DNA from 3 places in the Listeria rocourtiae subsp. hofi genome. Region 3 is predicted to be linked to each of the others. Evidence: riboswitches for the same ligand, from Rfam matches in the RefSeq annotation. Region 3 holds a riboswitch; each other region holds the start of a gene.
What was found. Region 3 has a riboswitch for S-adenosylmethionine ahead of metE (5-methyltetrahydropteroyltriglutamate--homocysteine S-methyltransferase). Riboswitches for the same ligand answer to the same signal wherever they lie in the genome.
Positions count from the first base shown of each region.

Region 1: it holds a riboswitch for S-adenosylmethionine, as region 3 does, so the genes downstream of both, metX (homoserine O-acetyltransferase MetX) here and metE (5-methyltetrahydropteroyltriglutamate--homocysteine S-methyltransferase) in region 3, are expected to answer to the same signal.
Region 2: it holds a riboswitch for S-adenosylmethionine, as region 3 does, so the genes downstream of both, R8925_RS07645 (methionine ABC transporter ATP-binding protein) here and metE (5-methyltetrahydropteroyltriglutamate--homocysteine S-methyltransferase) in region 3, are expected to answer to the same signal.

Region 1 is NZ_CAUYTL010000040.1:710-8,462, forward strand. It holds gene R8925_RS13795 (LPXTG cell wall anchor domain-containing protein) at 1-912, shown strand, start outside; gene R8925_RS13800 (HdeD family acid-resistance protein) at 1,076-1,603, opposite strand; SAM riboswitch class I at 1,915-2,012, shown strand; gene metX (homoserine O-acetyltransferase MetX) at 2,121-3,230, shown strand; gene R8925_RS13810 (GyrI-like domain-containing protein) at 3,576-4,064, opposite strand; gene R8925_RS13815 (leucine-rich repeat protein) at 4,254-5,843, shown strand; gene R8925_RS13820 (formate/nitrite transporter family protein) at 6,113-6,913, opposite strand; gene R8925_RS13825 (polysaccharide deacetylase family protein) at 7,254-7,753, shown strand, end outside.
Region 2 is NZ_CAUYTL010000013.1:38,781-46,533, reverse strand. It holds gene rodA (rod shape-determining protein RodA) at 1-465, shown strand, start outside; gene R8925_RS07680 (arsenate reductase family protein) at 643-996, shown strand; gene gcvH (glycine cleavage system protein GcvH) at 1,025-1,402, shown strand; gene R8925_RS07670 (thioredoxin family protein) at 1,470-1,775, shown strand; gene R8925_RS07665 (cation diffusion facilitator family transporter) at 1,964-2,836, shown strand; gene R8925_RS07660 (response regulator transcription factor) at 2,893-3,591, shown strand; gene R8925_RS07655 (sensor histidine kinase) at 3,575-4,723, shown strand; gene R8925_RS07650 (D-alanyl-D-alanine carboxypeptidase family protein) at 4,863-5,699, shown strand; SAM riboswitch class I at 5,787-5,905, shown strand; gene R8925_RS07645 (methionine ABC transporter ATP-binding protein) at 6,002-7,024, shown strand; gene R8925_RS07640 (methionine ABC transporter permease) at 7,021-7,695, shown strand; gene R8925_RS07635 (MetQ/NlpA family ABC transporter substrate-binding protein) at 7,713-7,753, shown strand, end outside.
Region 3 is NZ_CAUYTL010000018.1:52,086-59,838, forward strand. It holds gene R8925_RS09120 (bifunctional homocysteine S-methyltransferase/methylenetetrahydrofolate reductase) at 1-268, opposite strand, end outside; gene metC (cystathionine beta-lyase) at 268-1,437, opposite strand; gene R8925_RS09130 (aminotransferase class I/II-fold pyridoxal phosphate-dependent enzyme) at 1,430-2,557, opposite strand; gene metE (5-methyltetrahydropteroyltriglutamate--homocysteine S-methyltransferase) at 2,630-4,912, opposite strand; SAM riboswitch class I at 5,013-5,118, opposite strand; gene R8925_RS09140 (MFS transporter) at 5,201-6,370, opposite strand; tRNA gene R8925_RS09145 (tRNA-Glu) at 6,444-6,515, opposite strand; tRNA gene R8925_RS09150 (tRNA-Ser) at 6,549-6,639, opposite strand; tRNA gene R8925_RS09155 (tRNA-Asn) at 6,657-6,729, opposite strand; tRNA gene R8925_RS09160 (tRNA-Ile) at 6,739-6,815, opposite strand; tRNA gene R8925_RS09165 (tRNA-Gly) at 6,838-6,908, opposite strand; tRNA gene R8925_RS09170 (tRNA-His) at 6,933-7,005, opposite strand; tRNA gene R8925_RS09175 (tRNA-Thr) at 7,020-7,095, opposite strand; tRNA gene R8925_RS09180 (tRNA-Phe) at 7,123-7,195, opposite strand; tRNA gene R8925_RS09185 (tRNA-Asp) at 7,206-7,278, opposite strand; tRNA gene R8925_RS09190 (tRNA-Met) at 7,284-7,357, opposite strand; tRNA gene R8925_RS09195 (tRNA-Ser) at 7,397-7,486, opposite strand; tRNA gene R8925_RS09200 (tRNA-Ile) at 7,513-7,586, opposite strand; tRNA gene R8925_RS09205 (tRNA-Met) at 7,599-7,672, opposite strand; tRNA gene R8925_RS09210 (tRNA-Ala) at 7,713-7,753, opposite strand, start outside.

The sequences.
Region 1 (7,753 bases), on a different contig from region 3:
ACTAACGTAACGACTGAAATCAATACTGCAATAAAAGATCCAAGTAAATTTGTGACCGCAGCAACTGGTGTAACATTATCATTCGTGAAAGCACCCGTTGTTAACCGTCTAGGCGTACAAACAGTTACAGTTGTTGCTACTGATGGTACAACAACTGAAAATATTCCTGTTAGCTATACAGTTGTTGACACAACAAAACCTGAAATTGAAGTTTATGAAGATGATTTTTACGTAGGCCTTGACGAAGATTGGTATGTTGAAGAACTAGTTGATGCAACCGATAACTCTGGCTTCGTGAAAACCTATTTTGCTAACGGTAGAGAAACATTGGATACATCTAAAGAAGGTACATTCACAGTGGAGGTTATCGCAGAAGACGCTAGTGGTAATACTTCTAGCGTGACGCTGACTTATACTGTTATGGGAGAAGATTTCTACTTCTTTGACGCACCAGTAGTTAATAAAACAAAAACAACATCAACTGACATTTACGGAACTGCAGAACCGCTTACAACTGTATTTATTATTTCTGAAAATGGCGAAGAACTTCTCGGTATGGCTGACGCTGATGAGAATGGCAATTTCCATGCTAAATTAGATGCGGCTCTTGTTAAAGGACAAACTGTTTTCCTAATTAGTATGGATATGGATACTGGTGAGTTCAGTGACGTTTCTGAATTTACATTCCAAGGCGATTCACTCAAAGTTAATCCAGTCGATAACGCTGAAAAGCCAGCAATTGTTCAAACTGTCAAAAAAGCCCCAGTTAAACCTATTGCAGCACCTGCACCAGTGAAAGCAACAACATTAAAAGAACTACCGAAAACAGGAGACAATAGTTCTACTGGTTTGGTATTTGCAGGTTTCCTAGTTTCTGGGCTAGCTGTAGCACTTCTTAGAAAACGTGGATAATTGAATAAAAATTGGTGGGGAATTTACTTCCCTGCCTTTTCTTTTTATCCAACTCTTCACTTATTGTTTCAAAGTTTCATCTTTCTGATAACCTTAGTCCAAATAAAGAAGGCAAAAAATCCAGTCATTGGGATTTTTTTGCCTTTTAATAGTTACATCTATCTTATTTCAGTTTACCAACGAAGAAGAATGTTGCAATGCAGTTGATTCCTTGGACGATAAAAAATGTTCCAACAAGAATAACAATACCGATTGCTCCAACGATTGGATTGAATAGGGAGATGAATCCTAGAATAATTCCTAAAATACCTAGTGTTAACAACCAGCCCCACCCTTGTGCGCCTTCATTTTTAGCAGCAAATGCTCCGATTGTACGCATAATTCCGGCGAATAGAACCCACATACCGAAAACGAGAACGAGTGTGACCGTTCCTTCTAACTGGTCGGCTAATAGCAGGATTCCTAGTAATACGGATAAAATGCCTTCTGCTAATATCCAGCCTGATACTTTTTGTCCGCTACGGTTAGAGAAATATTGGATAATTTGGAACATTCCAAGAATTAACATCAATATTCCGATAAATAATGTGAATGATAGTAGAGAAATTCCTGGGTGAGCAACAAACCAGATTCCTAAACAAATCATTGCGATACCAGCAAGCAATACCAGTATACGTGTAAATGTTTTCATGATATGTAACACTTCCTTTTTTATGATTAGAACTTTTAGGCTCTGTTGCTTATATTACCCTACTTCTATTGATTAAAACACTAATTGTATTGAATAATATTTTATGAATTATGTTTTTAGTCACATTTGGATGATAAAATTAAAATGCAAGCGTAATTTTGATATTTTTTAGTAACTTTTGGAGCGTTACTTAGGAAGATGGCGCTTAAAAAATTCATAATTTGATTGAAGCTCTCTTATGTTAGAAAAATCTGTCTATTATCTTGACAACAGGGCCCAAATCAGTGTATGATAGAACCAATTTAATACGCTTCTTATCAAGAAAGGTGGAGGGACTGGCCCTGTGAAACCTTAGCAACCGGACGTTTGATCACGGTGCTAATTCCAGCAATTTTTGCGAAGATAAGCTGTTGATTGTAGAATCGTTGTTTATTCAACCTCTCCATCTTGACGCTTACTTAGCTCTTGATAGAGAGGTTTTTGTTTGGACTATTTTAAAGAGAGAACAGGTGATTGCATGGGAACGCTTAGACAAATGGAGCTTTTTAAGGAAATACCGTTGACGCTTGAAAATGGGGAGACGATTGGACCAATTGTGGTTGGCTTTGAGACATATGGAGAACTTTCTTTAGCGAAGGATAATTGCATTTTGCTAGAGCATGCTTTGACTGGGACGGCTCACGCGGCAAAACATTTTGGCGATGATGTTGCCGGTTGGTGGGATGATTTTATTGGTGCTGGAAAAACGATTGATCCGGTTGACTATTTTATTGTTTGTACGAATGTGTTTGGGGGCTGTAGTGGAACAACAGGGCCATCTTCTGTAAATCCGAAAACTGGCGCGGAATATCGATTGCATTTTCCAGGTTTTACGATTAAGGATATTATTAAGGTGCAAAAGGAATTATTGGATGCGCTCGGAGTTGTGCATGTCGTTTCGGTAATCGGTGGCTCGATGGGTGGGATGCAGGCAACGCAATGGGCGATTGATTATCCAACAATAACGGGCAGTGTGATAAATTTAGCCTCTCCCTTGGCAGCAAGTCCAGAGGCGATTGGATATAACTTGATTATGCGGATGGCGATTTTGAATGACCCTGATTTTAATGGTGGGGATTATGTTGGGCAACCTGAGGGGGGGCTAGCAACGGCACGGATGGTCGGAATGATGACGTATCGCACAAGTGAATTGTTTTCGAAACGATTTGAGCGATTTACAGTAGCTGATTCTTCCCCTGGCGCTTTTTCGAAAGAGCATTTCCAAGTGGAGTCTTATTTGCAATATCAAGGGGATTCTTTTGTAGAGCGTTTCGATGCGAATAGTTATTTGTATTTGACAAAAGCGATTGATTTGTTTGATGTGACGGTGAACGGCGTGGATGAAAAACCACTGTTTGCAGGTATTCAGATTCCGTATTTGCTAGTAGGTGTGACGAGCGATCAGTTGTTTCGAATTCATGATTTGCGCCGAGATTATGAACTGATGAAGGAATGGGATGTACCAGTGACGTATTATGAAGTGGATTCAGATTATGGACATGATGCTTTTTTGGTCGAAGTAGAGAAATTTCACCCGCTAATTAGTACTTTTTTGACGCAACATTCGATGATAGAATTGAAAAAATAAAACTGGGATAAAACTCATTATCATATAAAATAAGCGAGATATCATCAATCTTTTTTCGAGTAGGATGTGAATCTTGCTTGACAAAAAATCGAGCGAAAGCGTTTATATTCAGGGGATTTCCTAAAGAGCTAACCGTTCTCTTAATTCACGCTTAGATTAGGACTATACATGATGACTGAAAACGCTCGCAACAGAGCCACTAGATCGTTCTCCATTCCTGTCTATCTAAGCATCCTGAAAGAATGCCTACTCGCGATGCAAATAGGCATATTGTGGCTGTAGCGTATCACTTATTCGAACAGCCACAACAATGCGAGCTCTTTTCCAGACTCTTTTATACCAAATTTATTTTCGTATAACCGATATCCAAATCTCACATTCATAGTCATCTGCTCTATTATCTCCGAACCCGTAAACTTCCATCTGAGGTCCTGGTCCTTGTTCGTATTTACTATTTGGCAACCACTCCGTATAGATTTTTTGCCATGTTTGCTGAATTGCATCTGGTAATGAACCTATCGATTGAAACACAGCCCACTGTAGCCCTGGAACTTCCAATTTCCCTATACTACTAGGTAATTCTTCGGTGCTCTCCACTGCAATCCAATAATCCATTTCCTGTTTTAGCGCTTGCTCCTCAGATATGCTACAAATCCCCATATATTTCGTAATCTCTCCATTTCCAAGCTCCTTCAATCGTCCCATTATCCCCTCCGACCAAGATTCTTCCCAAAATTTAGGTATATCAATTAAGTTTTGTCCTTCTTTAAATGAAAAGACTTTTTTGATACCAACAACCTGAAACTCTTCGCGCTTAACAATTTTATAATCCATATCTCCATCCCTTTTCAAAATTTGACTTCTATTTACGTACCTCAAATATACCCTTTTTTCAAACAAAAATTCTTTCCAATACTTGTACCACAAAAAATGCACAAAAATAGAAAAAGAAGTGAGAGACTTTGTTCCTCACTAAAGCTATCATTAAAATATACCAAAATACAAGGAGGACTTTCTATTATTATGAAAAAGTACAGGCTTCTCTTTATTGCACTATTCCTTTTCATGGTGTTGCCTATACTAAGCACGCCAAGCAACGCGGAAGCATCAACGCCAAATTTCACGTCAAGCATTCCGAGTACTGATTACATTGTATTGGAAATTACAGGATCCGCCGCAACTGGAGACCAAGTGTTAAATCACTTGAAAAATATGGATTTGCAAGGGAATAAAATAAAACGGCTGAAAATAATTGGCAATATGACAACAGATGGTAATCAAGGTGTGTTTACCCTATCTGATCTTGAAGAACTCGAATTAGATGGAACAACTGATGTCCCTGCCTTCTTAGCTTATCATGCTTCTAATTTAAAAAAATTGACTGACACGAACAATACAATCAGATCAATCGGTATGTATTCTTTTGCCTATAGTGGCCTTGAAGAAGTCGAACTTAATAGTGTCACGACATTGAATACAGGTGCTTTTAGAGAATGCCAATCACTCATCTCATTCAAAAGTTCTACCCTTCAGAACATGAGTAATTGGGTATTTTCCGGTTGTGCATTATTGACTATCTTTGAAGCAGCAAATTTGTCTGGACAATTGGTAAGTTCTTCATTGGAAAACACAAATATTGATACACTTGATTTGCCCAACATAACAGCTGTTTCGCCTTGGACCCCAATAAAAGACCTTAAAAACTTACGTGTGCTAAACTTAAACAGCATTTCAATAGCTCCTAGAAATTTTCTGAGTGCAATTGGTTCTGAGCGGTTAGAATATGTAGCAATTAAAAATGTAACCAATATTGAGCAACCGGATGTATTTGCTACTGGGAACACTAATATCTCCAACCTTTTGATTCATATTTCTGATAAAATAAACTTTGACAGTATTGATGAAACAAGCTTACATGCTAATACTGTTGTTGCCTTTCCAAAAGCCTCCACTGAACAATCCGTAAACGAAGGGGAACCGTTAACCATCTCTGCCTTCGCTTTTAAAACAGCACCAACAACAAATGTCACATTCCAGTGGTTTAAAAATAACCTATTGCTTGCAACAACACCATCATTATTAGTGACCTCAGAGGCACTATCGACACATTCTGGAACAATCACATCTCGCTTCTTTATCAATAATCAACCTACACCAGCTAATTGGCCCAGTTCTGAAGAGCATATCGTCAACATCCTAAGCGCTGGCACGATTGGCTTTGAGGTAGTGAATCCCTTCTTTTCATTTGAAGACTTTGCAATTTCCGATCGTGATACTTTGGTGAAGCGAAAAAACTCTTCTACAGGTATTTTCATACGAGACGAGCGTTTTAATAAAAGCAATTGGGAAGTTCATGCGAAAATCAAAGCTCCTTTAACTGACCTGAATTCAGAAAGAACGCTTGACAGTGCTTTAGTTTACATTAATGAAACAGGCAACAAAACATCGCTAACTAATGAATCCCTTCCAGTCTATAAAAGTAGCTCTAAGAACAATACTACTGAAATTCAGTGGGAGCAAAATCAAGGAATCTTATTAAACATCATAAGCCAACAAGCTTTTGTTGGTCATTTTAGTACGGAGATCCAGTGGGAACTCGTTCTCGCACCATAGAATAATGGGGAGGTATCCTTTCAAAATACTTAGAATAAAGGTAGGTGATGATTGGATAGTCCTACTATACAGGGAAGTTTCGCTTTACTTCTAATCATAGCCAAAGATAGGGTTACCTTCCCGTTTTTAATCACCCTGTACACTTTTCACTAATTTCCTTGGATATAGACGCTTTTACTTGATTTCTGTAAAGCAAGATAAAAATCGTCCTACTCCAATAATGAGTAAGACGATTTTTATCTTGCTTATCGTTTTGTCCTGAGCTGTTTTTAATCTTTATAAATTGATTTCGTTTTATTGAGCCATGCATAACCCAGACCCATTACTAAGCCACCACCAACGTAATTTCCAAGTAAGGCTAAGGATAGGTTCGTTGATACGCTGCTCCAAGTCATGGCGTCTAAGTGACCACCTGAGGCAAAGAATGCTAGCGAGAATGACGAGAAGTTGGCGATAACGTGCTCGAAACCTAGGAAAGCAAAGATGAAAATGATGAATACCATTGCGAAAATTTTTCCTGCATCATCTTTCATCCGCATCGTACAAATAACCGCTGTATTAACGACAATATTTGCGAAAATTGCTTCAATAAAAATCTGTAAAGGTTCTTTTTCGAGTTTACCGGTAACGGCTGTAAATAAGAAATGATCGGCTGGTAACGCGTGGAATGCTGATGTAAGTGACATCAAGTAGCCGGCAAGGATACCACCAATTAAATTGCAAAATATACAAAGAAATAAAATACCTAAAGCTTTGCCAGGTTTAATAATTTTTTGATAAACACCTGTTGTCATGTACATCATATTACTTGTACCGAGCTCGGCATTCATATAAATAATCATGACTAGTGACCAGCTGAACATAAATGCATAAACAATTTTTCCAAGTCCGTGTGCAAAGTGATCGACCTTATCACCAATCATCACCGCAACGGCCGTTCCGAGCGTTAAAAATAAACAGGCCAATATAGCGCGGAAAATATACCGAATGACACTATTTTGCACGAGATCGATTTTTTTACGCGTACTATAGTCGACTTTCTGCATCAATGTACTATTTTCTGAATCCAAATTCTTCATCTCCATTAATCAGTTTTCATAACTCCACAACCTTACCATTGTAGCACGAAATAGACGCTTTGAAAATAACCATTTTGATGATAATGAAATGATTTCATAGTTTTTCTGAAAAGTTACTGAAATCGACATATTTTTTAATGAATCTAGTCTATAATTCCCACTGTAGCAACTACCTAAACATAAAAATGGATTGCTGCGACCCGTTTGATTATTCTAGTTTCTTTATCTTATGCAAATATTATAGAACCTTTATAAATTTCTTTAGATATTATTGTTAACATAAAACCACGCTATCACTTCAATAAATCCAAATTAAGATGGAGGTAAGCAAATGAAAAAAAAGATTATCATTATATCATCAATTCTGTTACTCATCCCCTGCTTAGTTGTTGGAATTTCTTTATTTCTAAAAAGCCCCGATGTTGCAAAAGTAGAAAAAAAATCGCGTAAACAAGAAACACTACCGCATCAAGCACCAAAGCAAGTACCAACAAAAAGTAAGCAAAAAATCGCATATTTGACCATTGATGATGGGCCAACAAAGCATTTGTCAGAAATTGTAGCTGCACTAAAAAAAGAAAACGTAAAAGCTACTTTTTTTCTCGTTGGTAATAATATTACTGGTGACCGCAAAAAAGAAGTCAAAGAAGCCGCAGAGGCAGGTCATAGTATAGGTATGCACAGTATGACACACGATTCGAAAAAACTATACAAAAAAGGGCAATTTATCCCAGAAATGAAACAAGAATCTACACTAATTAATGGCCTTTTAGGTAAGCAGATTAAGTTAATTCGAGCACCTTACGGAAGTACATATTTAAACTCGACACA
Region 2 (7,753 bases), on a different contig from region 3:
GATCCTCAAGGTGGTGGTTATCAAGTGTTGCGTGCCATGACAGCAATCGGTTCGGGTCAAATTGGCGGAAATGGTGCTGGTTACAATGCCATCGCAATCCCCGAAAATCACAATGACTTTATCTTCACAGTTATTGGTGGCGATTTTGGATTTGTCGGTGCGAGTATTTTGCTGGCGATTTATTTCTTGTTGATTTACCAAATTATTCGTGTGGCACTTGATATCGGGATTCCGTTTTATTCGTATATTTGCACTGGTGTTGTCATGATGATTATGTTCCACGTTTTTGAGAATGTTGGCATGAATATTGGCTTACTACCAATTACGGGTATTCCATTGCCATTTATCAGTTACGGAGGTAGTGCACTCCTCGGAAATATGATGGCGATAGGACTTGTGCTTGGAATCAGGTACAACTACCAGAAATCGATGTTTACGGTTAAGGAAGAGAAGCTCGCTGAATAAGTAGAAGTTATCTTACTCAGATAAACGACGACATGGAGCATTTGTCGGCACAATGACCTTATCTAAAATGATGGATAAGGTCATTTTTTATGCATTTTTCAGGGAACTATTTGTTATTGTCACCAAAATCCATTATGATAGAGTTAGCATTATAATTTTGGGAGGGAAATAACTAATATGATAACTTTTTACTGGTATCCGAAATGTTCGACGTGTAAGAAAGCAAAACAGTGGCTAGATGAGAACAAAGTGGCTTATAATCAAATAGACATGATTGAAACACCGCCGAAAAAAGAGGAATTGCAAAAATGGTTTGCAGCTAGTGATTTAGGAATTCGCCGTTTCTTCAATACAAGTGGCATTTTGTATCGCGAAATGGGCTTAAAAGATAAAGTAGACCAAATGACAGAGGATGAAGCGTTTACATTACTCGCTACAGATGGTAAACTAATTAAGAGGCCAATCGTTACAGATGGCAAAAAAGTGACTCTTGGTTTCAAGGAAAGCGAATTTGTAGAAAACTGGAAGTAAATACTGACTTGAAGGGGGATTTATTAAGATGAGTTTACCAAAGGATTTACGTTATTCAGAAGAACACGAATGGGTGAAAGATGACTCGGGAAATTTTGTTATCGGAATTACAGATTTTGCGCAAGATCAATTGGGTGATATTGTTTTCGTGGAGTTGCCAGAAGTTGGTGATACGATTACACAAGGTGATTCTATTGGAAGTATTGAATCTGTTAAGACGGTATCCGATTTTTATGCTCCAATTACTGGTAAAGTAGTTGCTGTGAACGAGGAATTGGAAGATGCTCCAGAATTACTTAACTCGGCACCATATGATGCGGGTTGGTTATTGAAAGTGGAAGATGCGGACGAGGCTCAAGTTGCAGCATTGCTTTCAGCGGAAGATTACGAAAAAACGTTAGATTAATAAGGATACATAGAAGACCCTGCTTGCATGGATGCGACGGGGTTTTCTTCATTTGGAGGGGCTTGAATTGGCAGATTTGTGGAATAAGCAACAGTTGATGGCACGGATTGACGATAATGAGGATTTTGCAGTTTATTTTTATACGCCAATGTGTCTTGGCTGTCAGCAGGCGATGAAGTTGGTGGATATGGCGGATGATGCTATGCCTGAACTTACAATCGGGAAAATGGATTTGAATTATGTTCCGGAATTGGCCGAGCGTTGGGCAATCACGAATGTGCCTGTTTTCCTTATTTTTAAGCAAGGAGAGTTGGCCGCAACGAGCTATCGGACTGGGAATATGATGGAGGTTTATGATTTTTTGAAAAGATGAGATAACTCTCTGTTTTTATTTTGATTTTCGGATCGGATTGGATATAAAAGGGTTATATTTTTAGTTAGACCAACAAAATTTCGTATCCGATATAGAAATGCGCTACCTAAACAAGATTGCTATAGACCCACATGAAAGGGTTATGGTACTATGTTTTAGGTAGTTATTTATGTTGACGGGGGTAAGAAATGAGCAATTCTAATTTGACTATTCTATCGGTAATAAGTAATTTTGTTATCGTTGTTTTGAAATTTATTGTGGGGTTTTTGACGGGGTCAGTGGCAGTTATTTCGGAGGCTGTGCACTCATCAATGGATTTGTTTGCGTCGGTGATTACGTTCTTCTCGATTCGGATTTCTAGCAGGCCGGCGGATGATGACCATCCTTATGGGCATGGCAAGGCGGAGAATATTGCGGGGACGATTGAGACATTCCTTATTTTTGTGGCTGGGATTTGGATTATTTATGAGTCGATGAATAAGTTTTTCAATCCGCATGAGATTCGGTTTCCAGCGCTCGGTATTGCGGTGATGTTGTTTGGAGCTGCTGTGAATATTGTTGTTTCGCGGATTATTAAAAGGGCAGCGGATAGAGAGAATTCGGTAGCGATGAAGTCGAATGCGTTACATTTGTATACGGATGTGTTCACATCGCTTGGGATTGCATTTAGTTTGTTGCTCGTTCATTTGACGGGATGGCTATGGCTTGATCCATTGATTGCGATTTTGACGGCGTTTTATATCATGTATGAGGCTTGGAAATTGTTGAAGGAGTCGTTCCCGCCGTTGATGGATAAGCGTTTGTCACCGAGCGAGGAAGCAGAGATTAAGCGGATTATTATGACGCATCAGGCCGATTTTATTGAGTTTCATGATTTCCGCTCGCGCCGTGCTGGTGCGCAGGAATATATTGATTTTCATTTAGTAGTCGCGAATAACCAAACGATTGAGCAGGCGCATTCGTTGTGTGATGTGATTGAAAAGGAAATTTACGATTTTTATGCGAAGGCGCAAGTGTTGATTCATTTGGAGCCGGAAGAGGAAAAAGTTTTGACGAAATGATAGGCGCCTTATGTTACAATACTTGTAAGCGAGATAAAAAGTGAGGTGGCGATAGAATGACATCAATTTTAATTGCGGATGATGATAAAGAAATTGTGGATTTAGTGAAATTATATCTTCAAAATGAGGGTTATACGATTTTTGATGCGTATGACGGCGCCCAAGTATGGGATGTAGTACAAAAAGAGCAGCTGGATTTGGTTGTTTTAGATATTATGATGCCGAAAATGGATGGCCTAGAAGTTTGCCGTTTGATGCGTCAAGAGGGGATTACGACACCAATTTTGATGTTGAGTGCGAAGGCGGAGGATAACGATAAAATTATGGGTCTCTTGACTGGGGCGGATGATTATATGGTAAAACCGTTTAATCCGTTAGAGCTGTCGGTTCGCGTGAAGGCCATTTTGCGACGGGTGCAGTTGATGAGGCAAGGACATTTGGGAAGTACACCGCTTAATCAGCTGATTTTAGGGCCAATTGTGATTGATCGGGAATTGCACACGGTGATGGTACATGAGAAGGACTTACATTTGACGACCTCGGAATTTGATATTTTATTTTTGCTTGCGAATGAGCCTGGTCGTGTTTTTAGTTCAGAGTTGATTTTTGAGCGAATTTGGCAAGAGAAGGCGCTTGGTGCGAGCAAGACGGTTATGGTGCATATCAGTAATCTACGCGATAAATTGAGAGACGCGATGGATGGAGAGAATGTGATTAAAACTATCTGGGGAGTAGGTTATAAAATTGAAGTTTAAGCAGTTCATTTGGCGTATCTGGCAGCAAATGTCCTTACTGCAAATTATTGTTTTAGCATTTTTGTCTTGGTGGGCGAGTGTTATTACATTGCGGACGATTGGCTTATGGCTGGTTTCTGTGACGAGTGATTCGATAGTGTTGACTGGAACTACAACGCGGTTTATTGATTTATTTGGCTATGGTCGTTATGATAGATTGCTTAATTCACCATGGCTCATCACGGTTAAATATCTTGGTATTTTAGCTGTTGCGTTCATCTTTTTCAATTTTTTCTATTGGCTTTTTAAGCAGAATTTACTCAGAAAACAGTTGCGACAAATTAATATAGCCATTCTTCAAGATCAGCCTATGGAGCAGGATAGTTTGATTCCAGAGATTATACAGTTGGAGGAAAGCATCGAGAAAATGAGAGAACATCAGGCAAAACTGATTGAGCAAGAGCAAGAGGCGCAACAAGCTAAAAATGACTTAATCACAAATGTGTCGCATGATTTACGTACGCCGTTAACATCGATCTTGGGTTATTTAAGTTACATTCACGAGGATAGATACCGGGATGAGGTGGAGTTACGTCATTATACGGAACTTGTATACGGCAAGGCGCAAAGGTTGCATAAATTGATTGATGACTTGTTTGATTATACACGACTTGAAAGCACAGAATTTCATATTAAGGAAGACATGTTGGATATGGTGGAACTACTGCGCCAATTGGTTTCTGAGTATGAACGCTCTGCTGCGGAGAAAGAAGTGCGCATCGTTGAGATGTATGCTGTGGATAATCTGAAAGTCAAGGGTGATGGGATGCAGATTATGCGCTTGTTCGAGAATTTGTTTTCCAATGCGCTTCGATATGGTGCTTCTGGGAAGAAAATCGATATTAGTGCGAAAAAAGAAGCTGGAATGGCAATTATCGAGGTTTCGAATTATGGGACAGAGATACCGGCCAGTGACTTGCCACAATTGTTCGAGCGTTTTTATAAAGTAGACAAGAATCGGACAACGGTAGGAACTGGACTTGGTCTAGCGATTGCGAAGTCGATTGTTGAGCGCCATGGTGGATATGTTTTTGCAACGAGTAGAAAAGGAAAAACAACTTTTACGGTGAAATTGCCGATTAGTGAGCGTTAGTTTTGAGATTCAGCATATAAAATAATTTGTTTTCTTACAAAACTGTTATTTTAGGCGCTGAATCTTTACTTTTTCTTTCTAATTTCTTACCTTCCATTTTATTATTTTCAGGTAAGATGTATTAGGAGGAGGGGAAAAGATGAAAAAACAGACGCTTGTTCTAGTGTTAGCTTGCTTGACGATAGTTGCTATTTTAGTTTTTATATTTTTTATGAAGGATACACGTGCTAAGCCATTATTTGAGGCAACGAGTGCGCTTGTTGTTGATGCGAAAGAGGATAAAACGCTTTTGTCACAAAACGAGAATAAAGCTGTCCCAATTGCTAGTTTGACCAAATTAATGACGACTTATTTGATTTTAGAGGCGGTACATACAAAAAAACTCGCTTGGGATGAGATGCTATCCTTACGTTATTTGGATGATCCCCAGGCGGTGAGTCTTTACGCTAAAACGGGAGTAAAATACTACACGGCACAGGATTTATTTGCAGCGATGTTAATTATGTCGGCAAATGATGCTGCAGAAGCGCTCGCAAGTCAGGTTGATGAGAAGAACTTTGTAGACAAAATGAATGCAAAAGCGCACGAGTTCGGAATGTCAGATAAGACGCATTTTAGTAGTGCAAGTGGGCTAAATGAGGCTGGAGATATATCCGTATCAACGGCGGCTGATTTAATGATTTTGACGAAGCGATTACTAAAAGATTACCCAGAGGTGCTGGAAACGACATCGCGCTCGGAATATGTGATGCAAAAAGGGGATTCTATCCAGACGACAAATAAAGTGCTGGCAGATGGCCTTGTGCAAGGTATGGACGGCTTAAAGACAGGATATACAGATCAAGCCGGCTATTGCCTTATTGCAACGGCAGTTCAGAATGGTAAACGAATTATTTCGATTTCATTGGGTAGTAAAAATGAAAAAGAACGAATGAGCGATGCCCAAACATTGATCGATTTTGGTTTTTCAAAATAAATTCGCAATTGAATCTTGACAAATCCGACTAAAAACATGTAATATTAATAAACACAAGGCGCGCGAAATATGGACGCCTGAAAAATAATCTTATCAAGAGTGGTGGAGGGACATGCCCGAAGAAACCCAGCAACCTAAGTGGATGTTCGATGCATTCATTGCAAGGTGCTAATTCATACAGAGCGTTATGTTCTGAGAGATGAGAGAAAAGCGTAAATTATGTATGTAATTACACCTTTCTTCGCTCCAAGTAGCAAGAGAGGTTTTTTGTTTTTAGAAAAAGATTGAGGGTGGAGTTTACTTTGATAAGGCTTAAAAATGTTGCAAAGGATTACAAGGTTCGGAAAAATAATGTCAGAGCTGTAAACGATGTAAGTCTAGATATCGAGAAGGGTGAAATTTTCGGAGTTGTCGGATATTCGGGCGCTGGTAAAAGTACACTGATTCGAATGTTTAATGGTTTAGAGTTGCCAACAGAAGGCACAGTGGAAGTGGACGATTTATTTATTTCCAAAATTAGAGGGAGTAAACTGCGCAGGGCACGTCAGCAAATTGGAATGATTTTTCAACATTTTAATTTACTCTGGTCACGCACGGTATACGATAATATCGCTTTTCCTTTGGAGATTGCAGGAGTGCGTGGTGAGCAAAGACGTTTTCGAGTGAATGAGTTGATTCGGCTTGTCGGCTTGGAAGGAAAAGAAAATGCGTATCCGTCAGAATTAAGTGGTGGACAGAAGCAGCGTGTTGGGATTGCACGCGCGCTTGCAAATAACCCGAAAGTCTTGCTTTGTGACGAGGCAACATCAGCACTTGACCCTCAAACAACTGACGAAGTACTGGAACTATTGCTAGATATTAATCGTCGTCTGAATTTAACGATTATCGTGATTACACATGAAATGCACGTCATCCGCAAAATTTGCAATCGTGTAGCGGTCATGGAAGCTGGGCGCGTGGTTGAGCTTGGCGATGTGATTGAAGTTTTCCAACATCCGAAAGAGTCTGTGACGAAGCGTTTTGTACGTCAAGTAACGGAGTCAGATGAAACGGAAGAATTGATTCATCTGTTGCTGGAAAACTATTCAGAAGGTAAGCTTGTGAAGTTGCTTTTTGTTGGCGGGACAGCGACACAACCAATTATTTCGCAAGTGGCGCAAGATAATAAAGTGTTACTCAATATTTTACATGGGAACTTGACGCAAACACAAAATGGTGCGTATGGGACTTTATATATTCAAATTCAAGGTGAAGCGTCGCAAGTAGATGCCACAATCACTCGGTTACGCGAGCTTGAGATAGAAACGGAAGTGATTGAAGGATGAACGATTCTACAGGATATTTCGCAAATGTCGATTGGGACATGATGAAAACGGCCACAGAAGAGACGCTTTATATGACGCTAGTTTCTCTGGTAGCGGTCTTTATTTTAGGATTGGCTTTGGGGCTTGTTTTATTCTTGACGAACCGAAAAAAGGATGCGGGATCAAGGACGGCGTATTGGATAACAGCCATTTTGGTCAACGTGTTCCGCTCGATTCCATTTATTATTTTAATTGTGTTATTACTTCCGATGACAAAAACGCTTGTCGGTACGATTATTGGACCAAAGGCGGCACTACCAGCCTTGATTATTTCGGCGGCTCCATTTTATGCGCGCATGGTTGAAATTGCGTTTCGCGAGGTGGATAAGGGCGTTATCGAGGCAGCAAAAGCAATGGGTGCCAATTTATTCACAATCATTGGTAAGGTTTTGATTCCTGAAGCTTTGCCGGCGATTATTTCAGGTATTACGGTGACGGCGATTTCACTGGTTGGTTTCACGGCTATGGCAGGTGTTATCGGTGCAGGAGGGCTTGGGAATGCGGCTTATTTAGAAGGCTTCCAACGAGCGCAGCCGGCAGTCACATTAGTTGCGACTATTATTATTTTAATTATAGTATTTGTTTTCCAATTCATTGGGGACATCTTGACCAAATGGGTCGATAAACGATAGAAAAGGGGAGTTAATAGATGAAAAAAGTTTTATTAGGATTATTTACACTGACATTGGT
Region 3 (7,753 bases):
TCGCATGCCGCACCGCCGCCTGATTTATTTTTTTTATATCATCTTCCAACCCATACCGCGACAACTTAATATAATTGGCGCTATACGTGTTCGTTTGGATAATATCCGCTCCAGCCTCGATATAAGCCCGATGGATTGCAACGATATCATCTGGATGTGATAAATTCAACTCTTCAAAGGAACGGTCAACTCCGTAAGAATAAAGCAACGTACCCATTGCACCATCAGCAATTAACACTTTTTCACTTAAATCGCGGCGTAAATTCATCAACGAGCACTCCTTTCCACTGTATAAGCAAGCGCCTGCTGGAAGTCTGCGATAATGTCATCCACATCCTCAAGCCCCGCCGAAAAACGTAATAATCCTGGCGTAATACCAAGTTTTAACCGTTCAGCCTCCGGAATTGCCGCATGTGACATCCGAGCCGGATACGATAAAATGCTCTCCACCGCACCAAGACTCACCGAAAATACTGGCAATTTCACATGATTCACAAATTGTCGCGCCGCCTCTTCACTACCGAGGTCAAACGACAAGACTGCCCCCGCAGAATCTGCCTGTTGCTGTTGAATTGCATAATCCGGATGACTCACAAGCCCAGGATAAAAAACTTCCTCCACCCGTTCTTCCATTTGCAAAAATTCTGCCAGTTTCTGCGTCGATGCTGTACCCACGCTCATTCGAACAGCAAGCGTTTTTAGCCCGCGTAACAACAACCAACAATCCTGCACACCAAGCACGCCACCTGTTGAATTTTGTATAAAATAGACCTGTTTAGCTAACTCCTCATTATTAGTAACCACAAGCCCCGCCAAAATATCACTATGTCCACCAATAAATTTCGTTGCACTGTGTACCACCAAATCCGCGCCCAAATCAAGTGGTCGTTGCAAAGCTGGCGTTAAAAATGTATTATCCACAAATGTATAGCAGTTATGTTGCTTCGCGAGCCTTGCCACCGCTGCAATATCCGTCACTCGCATTAATGGATTCGAAGGCGTCTCCACATAAACCAACTTCGTATTTTCCTGAAAAGCCGCAGCAATAGCATCCAAATCACCCATATCCACAAACGTATGAGCAATACCAAACCGCGGTAAAACCTGCTCCGTTAACCGAAATGTCCCGCCATAAACATCACCAGAAATAATAAAATGATCCCCCTGCGACAAAGTTAACAGCGCCGCTGAAATTGCAGCCATGCCAGTTGCAAATGCAAAACCATGCGTTCCGTTCTCCAGTTTAGCAATTGCTTCCTCCACAGCCTGACGCGTCGGGTTCCCAGATCTCGCATAATCAAACACGTGGTAATTATCAAAATCCGGCTGATGAAACGTTGATGACAAGTGAAGCGGCGTGTTCAGTGCACCAGTTGCCTCATCAATTCCAAGACTTGCATGCACCACTTTCGTATCAAATGAAAAGTCATCACTCATTTATACCCACCTCTTCCTTCAAAACCAACGCCAAAGCTTGATCCAAATCAGCAATTAAGTCATCACTGCTCTCAATGCCAACAGAAATACGTAACAATTCATCCGTTAAACCATAAGATTCCCGAAGCTTGCGCGGCACATCTGCATGCGTTTGCGTCACTGGATACGTAATCAAACTCTCCACACCACCTAAACTCTCCGCAAATGTAAATAATTTCAAACTCCGCAACAATGGTGAAACAAGTGTAGCATCCTTAATCAAGAAACTCACCATGCCACCTTTTCCAGGATAGAGTACTTTCGTTACAGCTTCATGACCATCTAAAAATTCCGCCACTTTCCGCGCATTTTTCTGATGCTGCTCCACCCTCAAAACAAGCGTTTTTAGTCCGCGCATCAACAACCAACTATCAAACGGCGAAAGCACCGCGCCAATAGAATTATGAAAATCACGCAATTGCAACGCTAAATCCTCACTTTTCACAATCACTGCACCTGCCAACACATCATTATGCCCGCCGAGATATTTCGTTGCACTATGAAAAACAATATCTGCGTCCAAATCAAGCGGTTGCTGCAAAATTGGCGTTAAAAATGTATTATCTACAATTACCAATAGATCATGTTTCTTCGCAAAAGCCACAACAGCGGTAAGATCAGTCTCCACCATCAAAGGATTCGTCGGCGTTTCGATAAATACAGCCTTCGTTCCAGGCGTTATCAAACTTTCTAAATCATCAATATCCGTCGTTTCCCAATAAGAAAAATCTACGCCATACTTTTTCGCAATCAATTCAAAATAACGATATGTACCACCATATAGATCCCGCGAAGAAATAATATGATCGCCACTCGAAAACAATGTAAAAATCAGCTGAATCGCACTCATTCCCGAGCTTGTCGCAAAACCAGCTGTCCCATTTTCTAACGTCGCTAGCGCTTCCTCCAAAACCTCTCGCGTCGGATTCCCTGTTCTCGTATAGTCATACCCCGTTGAAACACCAAGATCTTCATGACGATATGCAGTTGACAAATAAATAGGCATGTTCACAGCACCGGTCGCCCCGCTTTTTCGATTTCCAATTTGTGCTACAATTGTTTCTTTTTTTAGTTTTGTCAATCCAATCCCCTCCATCAATTTAAAAGCGCTAAGAGTAGCAACATCATGCCGTTCCTAGCGCCTCATTTCCTATTATTTTATAACTTTGTACGTTTCACGAATCTCTTTCGTCGCACGCACCATGTCCTGCAATGCTGCAATCGTTTCTTTCTCCTTACGCGTTTTTAGACCGCAATCCGGATTCACCCAGAACTGACGCGCATCAATCACTTTTAGAGCTCGATGAATATTTTCCTGAATCTCACCCGTAGTCGGAACACGCGGGCTATGAATATCATATACACCAAGACCAATTTCCTTATCATATCCAACTCTCTCAAAAGTCTCAATAATTTCACCGTGACTACGTGAAGTCTCAATTGAAATTACATCTGCATCAAGTGCGCTAATCGTATCGATTATATCTTCAAACTCCGCATAACACATATGCGTATGAATTTGTGTATCATTCTTAACCGAAGTTGTCGTTAACTTGAATGAATATACCGCATCATCCAAGTACTTCTGCCATCTCGAACGTTTCAGTGGTAAACCTTCACGAAGCGCCGGTTCATCCACTTGAATTACACGAATACCAGCTTCCTCAAGTGCCTCCACCTCTTTACGTAGCGCCAAACCAACCTGATTCGCCACCACATAATCTGGCACATCATCACGCACAAACGACCAGTTGATAATCGTAACAGGCGCCGTCAACATTCCCTTCACAGGACGATCCGTCAATGATTGTGCATAAACACTTTCCTTCACCGTGATTGCCTCCGTAAACGCAACATCTCCATAAACCAATGGCGGACGCACCGCACGCGAACCATATGACTGCACCCAACCAAATTTTGTCGCTTGGAATCCATCTAGCTTCTGACCAAAATACTCCACCATATCCGTTCTTTCAAACTCACCGTGTACGAGCACATCCAAATCCAAATCCTCTTGAATCCGAATCCAGCGCTCCGTCTCCACCTCAATGAATTTCTCATACTCCGCATCCGTAATCACATTTTTTAACCAATCCGAGCGTTTCTTCCTGACCTCAGGCGACTGCGGGAAACTACCAATCGTCGTTGTCGGCAATAAGGGCAACTGTAACCACTCATGCTGCAACTTAATCCGCTGAGCAAAAGGTAATTCACGTTTAACATCTACATTCTCTAAATTGCGAATCGCTTCCTGAACCTCCGCATTATTTCGGTGATGCGATCCATTAATTGCTGATAATGCTTCTTTCGCCTCTGCAAATTCCGTCGCAACCGCATCCCCGTTCAGTGCCCCCGTAAGCGCTACTAACTCTACCAACTTCTCATCCGCAAATGACAAGCCTCCAAGTAGCACGTCATCTAAATCAGACTCACTCGCTTTTGTTACAGGTACGTGTAGCAATGAACTAGAAGGCTGTACAATCAAGCGATCTTTCGATACAACTTTTGCAATTCGCTCCAATAATGCTAACTTCGCATCCAAATCTGCGCGCCATACATTACGTCCATCAATCACCCCAGCTGCCAATGTTTTATCCTCAGGAAAACCAAATTTCTCAAGCGCTTCAATCGACTCCCCGTGATCATGAACAAAATCTACACCAATCGCATCCACAGGCAGTTTAACAACCTCTTCAAAATAATCAAGACTTTCAAAATAGGTTTGCAATTCAATCTTCAATTCAGGCGCAACATCCTTAAACGAAGCATAAACTTCCTCAAACAAAGCCAGCTCTTCCTTGTCAAAACTAGTGGCCAAGTAAGGCTCATCAATCTGCACCCATTTCGCACCAGCATCCTGCAACTCCTTCAAAATTTGACCATAAAGCGGAACTAACTGATTCAATAACCCTTTAAAATCAGCATTCCCTTTTGCCAATTTCAAATAAGTAATCGGTCCAACAATAACTGGTTTTCCATCGATACCAAGTTCTTTTTTCGCTTCCTCATAGTAAAACAATGCCCGATTCTCCGTCAACTGCGGCTTCGCATCCACAAGCTCAGGCACAATATAGTGATAATTCGTATTAAACCACTTCGTCATTTCCGAAGCCACGGCACCATCATTCCCACGCGCAACCTCGAAATATGTATCAAGATCCACTTTCCCAGCCTCATAGCCAAACCGTTTTGGCACAATTCCAAACGTGATACTCGTATCTAAAATGTGATCATAGAAAGAAAAATCTCCTACTGGAATCAAATCAATCCCCTTATCCTGTTGTTTTTTCAAAGATTGTAAACGCAATTCTTTAGTTTCAGAAAGTAATTGCTCTTCAGAAATCTTAGCATTCCAATAATTTTCAAGCGCCTTCTTCCACTCACGTTTCTCACCTAAACGCGGATACCCCAAATTTGAACTTTGAACTTTCGCCATTTCGCATCACCAATCCTTCATTATTTTTTTCATATAAAAAGCCCCTCCAGCAAAGACCAGAGAGGCTACGAATATCTAAAAATACAAATCCGTATTCACTCTCTTATCTTTCGAAACATGATGTTTCGCAGGATTTAGCACCTTTTCAAAAACTGAAAGGTTGCCGGGTTTCACAGGGCCAGTCCCTCTACCACTCACAATAAGAGTTATCATATGAAATTAATTACATCCAGTTCTGATGTATTGAATTTATATTACCATCCCATGAAATTCCTGTCAACTAAAAAATCACACTATTGTCGAACTTTTTCGAGCATTCCCAAAAAACAAGGCCAGAAAAGCCACAACCAATAGCCCAGTAATCACAAAATAAAACACATCGTTCCCGAATAAACCAATCATGATTCCTGTCGCAGAAGGGCCAATAATACTTCCCAAACTAAAGCTCATCCCTACTAAAATATTTCCAGCAGGTAACAGCTCAAGCGGCGTCAGATCCGTCATATAAGACAATCCAAGTGAATACATCGACCCAAGAAAAATCCCCATAACAAAAAACATCGCAATCAATAAAATACTATTAGAAACAAAAGCCGTCACAAAAAATAATGCAGCCCCCACTCCTACAAAAATCGGTAAAACCTTAGCCCTACCAATCCTATCACTCAAAATCCCAATTGGAACCTGAAATAAAATCGTCCCTACTGAAAAAGCAGAAATAATCGTCACGACCATGGCCTGTGGAATCCCATCACGAAGCCCAACAATAGGAAAAGTAGCATTAAGCGCAGTCTCCAATATCCCGTAAACAAAAGGCGGAAGCATTGCAATCCAAGCCAATTTAAACACACCCGAAAACCTCTTCAAACTACCAAAAAAAGAAATTTCACGTATAACCGCACTCTCTGCAACAAACTCATTCCTAAGAAACCATACAAGTCCCCAAGCAATCAGAACCAGAATGCCCGATATAAGAAATGGTAAATTCGCATTAATTGCCATCAAATTCACTAACTGCGGCCCGATTGCAAACCCCAGTGAAAAAAACAGCCCATAAATCGCCATATTCCTGCCACGCTTCGAAGGATGACTCATTGCCCCAATCCAAGTCTGAGAAGAAAAGTGCAACATATGATCTCCCACACCAATCAGCAAACGTAAAATAAACCAGAAATATAAATTAAACCAGAGTGGGAATATCAATAAAGCAACAGCTACAAGTCCACCTCCAACAACAATAATCGGCTTGTATCCAAAGCGATGTAAAGGCGCCTCAATAAACGGTGATACTAATAACACCCCAATGTATATACCAGTGGCATGAAATCCATTCAATCCCGAAGAAACACCTTTTCCTTCAAATATAATTGAAATCAACGGCAACAATAACCCCTGAGATAATCCAGATATAGCAACAACCACTGTTAAAATCCAAAACTTGAATCTATTACTCTTCATACCTATCCTCCAATGCATTTTTAGCAATAAAAAGAACAATGCCATAAATGACATTGTTCTTTATAATCAGCGATGACCCGTACGGGATTCGAACCCGTGTTACCGCCGTGAAAGGGCGGTGTCTTAACCGCTTGACCAACGGGCCTCATTATTAAACCTAATTTCGCATCTTTTATACTGGCGGAGAAGGAGGGATTTGAACCCTCGCGCCGCGTTAACGACCTATACCCTTAGCAGGGGCACCTCTTCAGCCACTTGAGTACTTCCCCAATATAAAACTTACAAGCTCCACAGGCAAGACTCGAACTTGCGACCGATCGGTTAACAGCCGATTGCTCTACCAACTGAGCTACTGTGGAATAATATTATGGTGGGCCTAAATGGACTCGAACCATCGACCTCACGCTTATCAGGCGTGCGCTCTAACCAGCTGAGCTATAGGCCCATAATATATAATGTAGTACAAAAGCGGGTGATGGGAATCGAACCCACGACAACAGCTTGGAAGGCTGTAGTTTTACCACTAAACTACACCCGCACAATCCAAATTTAAATTTTTAAAGGCGGCTAGTGGGAATCGAACCCACGCATGCCTGAACCACAATCAGGTGCGTTAACCACTTCGCCATAGCCGCCACTATCGCTAATATGGTGCCGGCTGCAAGAGTCGAACTCGCGACCTACTGATTACAAATCAGTTGCTCTACCAACTGAGCTAAGCCGGCTTAAGATAATTCTTCATATTGAAAAGGTGGCTTGGGACAGAATCGAACTGCCGACACCTTGAGCTTCAATCAAGTGCTCTACCAACTGAGCTACCAAGCCTTAAGTAAAGCGGTCCCGACGGGATTTGAACCCGCGATCTCCTGCGTGACAGGCAGGCATGTTAACCCCTACACCACGGAACCACCAATTGCGGGGACAGGATTTGAACCTGCGACCTTCGGGTTATGAGCCCGACGAGCTACCAGACTGCTCCACCCCGCGACAATAATATTATTTCATCCACAAATCACTAAGTAGAAAAGGAGGAAGAGGGATTCGAACCCCCGCGCGGTCTTACCCGCCTGTCGGTTTTCAAGACCGATCCCTTCAGCCAAACTTGGGTATTCCTCCATGATATGATAAAAAATAGTGATAGGTGGACCTTGCAGGACTCGAACCTGCGACCGGACGGTTATGAGCCGTCTGCTCTAACCAACTGAGCTAAAGGTCCAAAATTAAAAGGTAGCGGCGGAGGGAGTCGAACCCACGACCTTTCGGGTATGAACCGAATGCTCTAGCCATCTGAGCTACACCGCCATTATAATAAATAGACGTACCTTTTATCTCACAAAATAGTTGGTGGAGCCTAGCGGGATCGAACCGCTGACCTCCTGCGTG